One region of the Pseudoalteromonas sp. ATL1 genome, then DNA from elsewhere that is predicted to be linked to it. Evidence: predicted binding sites of a transcription regulator. Region 1 holds the regulator's gene; the other holds the start of a gene.
What was found. The regulator sigma-54, encoded in region 1, starts transcription at its own class of promoters, with help from an activator protein. The targets are predictions, from matches to a motif close to GTTGGCACGNNNNTNGNNT.

Region 1 (3,167 bases):
TCTCTTAGTTACCTAGTGTGCTGAAGCAATAATCTCATAAAGTTCATCATCATTGCTAGCATTCCTTAGCTGTTTACAAAACTCTTTATCATTAAGTTTTCCTGCAATCTCTGCCAATGTCTTAAGATGTTGCTGATTATCACCTTCAGGCACTATCAGTGCGAGAAAAATATCAACGGGTCGATTGTCTATCGCATCAAAAGGAATACCTTGCTGGTTGACCAAGAGCATAGCGGTTACTTGTTCAATGCCGGCCATTCTGCCATGAGGAATTGCAATACCTTTACCGATCCCTGTACTCCCTAGCTTTTCTCTCGTCATTAATGCGTTCAAAATATCATGCTGGTTTAACTGAGGCAGCTGCTCATGCGCCAGTTCACTGATGTATTCAAGGACACGTTTTTTGCTATTAAAAAGGACCGCAGCTTTACTGCAGTCCTTGTTTATAATCGAGCTTAGTTTCATGATTAGTGTCGAGTAAGCTTCTCTTTATGTTTGATCACTTGACGATCTAGCTTATCAATAAGCCCGTCGATCGCCGCATACATATCCTGATGTTCCGTTGAAGCAAATAACTCTCCACCATTTACGTGTAAGGTGGCTTCGGCCTTTTGGACCAGCTTTTCAACATCTAAGATCACGTGCACATTATTAATGTGATCAAAGTGCCTTTCTAGCTTCGCAAACTTGTTGTTGACATAGTCTCTTAATGAATCAGTGATTTCTACATGACGACCAGTTAAATTTAGTTGCATAAGCATTTTCCTTCTTTGGTAATACGTCTAAATCAAGCTTTTACGCTGGTTAGACGGTGGAATGGCTAACGACTCCCGATATTTTGCTATGGTGCGTCGGGCCACCTTAATTCCTTGCTCCGCTAATATGTCTGCTATTTTGCTATCGCTCAATGGCTTTGCGGTATTTTCAGCAGCTATTAACTTTTTGATAAGCGCTCGAATCGCTGTAGATGAGCACTCACCTCCGTTTTCTGTACTTACATGGCTGGAGAAGAAATACTTCAGCTCAAAAATGCCCCTTGGTGTGTGCATATATTTTTGTGTTGTTACGCGAGAAATAGTTGATTCGTGCATTTCGACCATCTCTGCAACATCGTTTAACACCATAGGTCGCATTGCTTCAGGACCATGTTCAAAGAATGCCTGTTGTTGCTGCACAATGCAATTGGTAACTTTCATTAAAGTTTCATTTCTGCTCTCTAAGCTTTTAATAAACCACTTAGCTTCCTGTAAGTGCGAGCGAATAAACTGACTGTCAGAGCTTGATTTTACGGAACGAGACATGGCTGCATAGTGATCATTGACGCGAATTTTTGGCATGCATTCTGGGTTTAATTCTACCACCCAACGGCCTTTTACTTTCTTCACCGATACATCAGGAATGACGTATTCAGATTCTTCTCGAATGATGCTGGCCGCAGGTTTGGGATTTAAGCTGTGAATGAGCGTCATTACTTCTTTTAATTCCGCTTCTTTAAGCTTTGTCTTTTTCATCAATGTTCGATAATCACGACTCGCAAGCAACTCAATGTGCTCGTTTAAAATCATTTTTGTTTCAGTTAACCAAGGCGTGGTTTTTGGGTCAAACTGATTTAACTGTATACACAAGCACTCTTGAAGGTTACGAGCACCAATCCCTACTGGGTCGAATAACTGAATACGTTTAAGCACGGCTTCAATTTCATCAAGTTCGATGGGTTCGCCTGAGTGACCATCGTTAATACTATCTAGTATTTCTTCAGTGCTTAAGGTTAGTGTACCGTTATCATCAATGGCTTCAACGATAGCCACCGCAATTCCATGGTCAATGGGACTAAATGGTGTGAGTTCCAACTGCCACATGAGATATTCATGTAAGGTTTCGGTGGTTTCACCTTGGTAAATCGTTTCATCTTCAGGCATTGGGCCGCTGCTCGCGGCGGGGGCCGCGCTCATATATTCGTCCCAAGTTACATCCATTGCCAATTCGTCGCTCACGGTATCTTTACTCAGTGCGGCGTCGGAGTCCATCTCATAATCACTCACAGGTTCACTATCGTGGTTGTCATCATGAGAATCGTCGTGGCTATTATCTTTACCGTTTTTTTCTTGTAAGGAGGTATCGAGATCCGTGTCAGACTCTTCCACTTCCAACAGAGGATTGCTATCCAGTGCTTCTTGGATTTCTTGCTGAAGATCTAGCGTACTCAACTGCAACAGACGTATTGCCTGCTGTAGTTGTGGTGTCATGGTAAGTTGCTGCCCCATGCGCAGCTGTAACGATTGCCTCATGTACCTTTAACAATCCTTCTAATCTCTATTATTATTGTGACCTAGAATGTTTTAACTATAGCCTGAATTGCTCACCAAGGTAGACATCTCGAACGGTTTGATCCGCCAAAACATGCTCTGGCGTTCCCGACGCGATAAGCTCACCATGGGACACAATATAAGCTTTTTCACATACATCAAGGGTTTCTCGAACATTGTGGTCGGTGATCAGTACACCGATACCACGATTTTTTAAATGCTCGATAATTTTCTTTATATCTAACACCGAAATCGGATCAACACCAGCAAAAGGCTCATCTAACAGGATAAATTTAGGGTTTGCGGCTAAAGCGCGAGCAATTTCTACCCTTCGGCGCTCACCACCCGACAATGCCATACCTAAACTATCTCTAATGTGTTGAATATTAAACTCATCTAACAACTCGTTCAGTATTTGTTCGCGTGCTTCTTTATTGAGCGAGTTACGAGTTTCTAAAATGGCCATGAGATTTTGATAAACAGTTAACTTTCTAAATATTGATGACTCTTGAGGGAGGTAACCAATACCTAGTCGAGCACGATTGTGCATTGGTAGTAAGGTAATGTCGTGGTCATTAATGCATACTGAACCATGATCGCTGGGTACTAATCCAACAATCATATAAAAACTCGTTGTTTTTCCCGCACCATTTGGTCCAAGCAGCCCGACAATACTACCAGCTTCAACACTTAGACTGACATTTTTAACGACCTGTCGCCCTTTATAGCTTTTTGCTAATGCAGTTGCAGTTAATACGCTCATGCTTAATTACCTTTGCCAGCTTTCTTTGGATTTTTTTCGGGAACCAAAATTGTGTGTACTCGTGCGTTGTCTTGCTCACCGCGTTCTGCACTGATGAG
Region 2 (3,167 bases), 3.3 Mb from region 1:
ACCGCAGATGAGCAACAGGGTTATCCGTGCCGTTTGTCGCTAAAAGATGTAGAAGTGGGCGAGCGGGTTTTGTTACTTCACTACATTCACCACGATGTATCTGGGCCTTATCGTGCGTCTGGTCCTATTTTTATCGGTGAAAATAGTCAAGAAGCTAAACTTAAGGTGAATGAGATCCCTCAGGTACTGTACTCACGATCACTCTCACTCAGGGCTTATGATCAACAGGGCAATATGGTTTCAGCCCAAACAACGCTGGGGGAAGTTGTCGATAAATGTTTGCATGAGATGTTCAAGGTGCAAAGTGTAGAATACATTCAAATACATAATGCAAAGCCTGGCTGTTTTAGCTGTACTGCGTATCGAGCTTAACCATGTGCTGTTAATGCCCATGCGTAATTATTAAACAAGACTGTGCTGGCTGAAAATGGAGCAGTAAATTAAGTAAATTGGTATAAAAGGTGCCTATTGAGCACCTTCTTTATTATTCAAGCTCGAATGATTCATCAGACTTAACGAGTACTTGAACTATATCGTTGAGCTGTACATTGCTCAATGGGCGCGTATTTAAGTTAATGGCGGTTGCGCTTTGCATATTCACGTTGACAACCTTTAGTTGGTCGATAGTTTGTCGCGTTGAATTTATAATTTTGCCATTACCAGTGACGATGTCACTACGATGCATGATTGACAGTACTTTGCCTGGTTCTAGGCCATGTTTCTTGCCCAAATTAATCACAACTTGCTCATTATCGATGTACAAGATCTTGCCTTTGGTTGGTATACAAGCCACTGCTATATCTAGGTCTTGACTTACTTTATTAAAAATATCTTGGATCTGTTGTCCATAGTGCGATCGCCAAAATTGCTCACTATATACGTCAACAATTTTAGTCTTTTTGAATGGCCAAACCCCTTGAGTAACATAATGTTGCTGCCATACCTGCTCGAATGTCATTGAGTCGTATAGCGCAAAGTCAATTTTAAAGCTGCGAAGATACTCATCATCTTGCCAAAAGGCATAATCATTATTGAGTTTATCTAACCCCGCGACATCTGTTATTTGGCTTAGCAACACGTATTGGCTATTACTATTGGTTGAAATTGTTTCAATCAACATATGATCATAGTTAAATTGCTGAGAAAAGTACTCGCTGACGTTAAGCGGGGAATTCAAATAAGGAATTGGTTTGACTGCCGAAGTACGCTCATTCAGGGTATTAAACAAACGGCGAGATGCAGATTTAGCAATGTCAAAAATTTGACCCAACCTTGCTTGGTGGGGCTGTGTTAATTGGCTTTGCGTAATGGCAATTTGTTTATTAAATTGCTGGCCCGGACATTTTTTCTCGGTGGCATAAATATCTAAGTGCAAGGTAACACTATATTGTTCGTCACTTTGGTTTTCGCTGACTAGGTTAACTTGTTGGATTTCACCATGGGACTTGATCTTTATCTCATCTTGGCTCAAGACGCCGTCAGCCACCGTTTGAACGCTGCTTATAGTAGCGCCAGAGAAGATCAACGCTTGTGTGATAGCATCTTTAACAGCTGCTTGACGAGCATCAGCCATGTCGCGCCCTTGCGTACTTGCATAACCGATGACTTCATACCACTCAGCTTTAACATTACTGCTCATTGCTGCCAGCATAAGCAAAGCGACTGCTCTAATCATAATTAAAACCTTAAAGAATAACTGTAATGAACTTAGCAAGTCATATACCAACATTTTTGGCAAGAATTGTGCATTGGATAAATCATCAAATTTAAGAGGTAGAGAATGATGAATGCCACACGAACTTCTAACAGTATAGGCTTTGTCGCCATAACCATACTTTTATTTTTATTGGGTGGATGTAGTTCGATGTTTGATAAGAACATTGAATATGAATACATTGAACCAGATCACTACCCAGTCTTGAAGGCAATTGGTTACGCTCCACTAAGCGCTCAGCCGGGCGAAAGTGATACGCAAAAAATGCTGATGGCGGTGAAAGTATCAAAGCTAGAGGCATACAGAGAGTTAACAGAGCAAGTCTATGGACAAAATATCTCTGCAGGTATGACAGTTCAAGGGGCTGTCGCTAAGAATGATGGACTGAGGAGCCAAGTTACAGGTTTGATACGAGGAGCGAAGGTTGTGAAGAGCTATGCGTCGGGTGATGCATATGTGACTGAACTAGAACTTGATATGAAGCGTGTGCACGATTTATATATTACGCAGGTAAAACCGAGAAAGATAAAACGCGTAACTTACTACTGATTAGATGTGAGACTTGGTAACGCTCTGTTTAGACACAGAGCGTATTGCTATGCTTTAAGGTTTTTAACCAATTCGCTATTACCAGTCACAACGTTACCGTCTTGGCCATAAGTAATAGAAGAAGGGGCGCCTAAAAGAATACTTTTTAATTCTCTCGCGCTTAAATGAGCTTGATGTGCAGCCTGTGCGTTTACTTCATTTTTTCTTTTACATTCAATGAGCAGCTCTTCAATTTTATCGGTTTTCTCAATTGCTTCTTCAGCTTGGAAAAGTGCTTTGTCAAAGCCAGACAATTCTTTGTCTTGTTTTTGGATAGTGTTCAGTAAGGTGAGTTTGTCTCTCGCAAGCTCTTTTAAGTGGTCACCTTTTCGAGCAGCTAACGCATTAAGCTCACTGTCTAGCAACTGGGTCAAAGTTGCTAGGTTAGTGAGCTGTGTTTCTAGTTTATGAAGACAGAGGTTAAGCTGTTCATCCATACATATCAAACTCAAAAGCGGCGATATTCTTAGCGAGTTTTTCGGCATCAATTTGATACTTGCCTTCGCTAATGGCTTTTTTAAGTTCAGCAACCTTATTACTATCGAATGCTGGGGCGTCTTTAGCCTTTTCTTGCAAGTTTTTAAGTTGCTGTGCTTGAGGTGTTAAACTTACTGAATCAGTAGCGGCTTTTTGCGGCGCTTTAGTGGGCGCTGTATTAGCAGCATTCGCTTCATTTTTTTGCAACTCAGCCTTTTGCTGCTTAATATTATTAAGCACGCTGTTAGATTGCGTTTGACCTTTTACGTTATTTACCATGATCTGTGACCCAAAATTAAATTCTTGTTTAGAATATCGGCTGCTCTGACTATAACTTTAGCAAAAATTTTAAATATTGACCTCAACAGAATCAACATCTTTTACTCTT

Region 2: AC5FX4_RS14600 (LPP20 family lipoprotein) is a predicted target of sigma-54. The motif match lies at 1,731-1,749, and genes of this name have one in related genera.

What each region holds. Positions count from the first base shown of each region.
Region 1 is NZ_JBZYXL010000001.1:63,484-66,650, reverse strand. It holds gene ptsN (PTS IIA-like nitrogen regulatory protein PtsN) at 13-465, opposite strand; gene hpf (ribosome hibernation promoting factor) at 468-755, opposite strand; gene AC5FX4_RS00305 (RNA polymerase factor sigma-54) at 783-2,288, opposite strand; gene lptB (LPS export ABC transporter ATP-binding protein) at 2,344-3,069, opposite strand; gene lptA (lipopolysaccharide transport periplasmic protein LptA) at 3,072-3,167, opposite strand, start outside.
Region 2 is NZ_JBZYXL010000001.1:3,330,556-3,333,722, reverse strand. It holds gene AC5FX4_RS14610 (DUF1203 domain-containing protein) at 1-372, shown strand, start outside; gene AC5FX4_RS14605 (flagellar assembly protein T N-terminal domain-containing protein) at 485-1,675, opposite strand; gene AC5FX4_RS14600 (LPP20 family lipoprotein) at 1,865-2,263, shown strand; gene flgN (flagellar export chaperone FlgN) at 2,311-2,739, opposite strand; gene flgM (flagellar biosynthesis anti-sigma factor FlgM) at 2,732-3,058, opposite strand; gene flgA (flagellar basal body P-ring formation chaperone FlgA) at 3,128-3,167, opposite strand, start outside.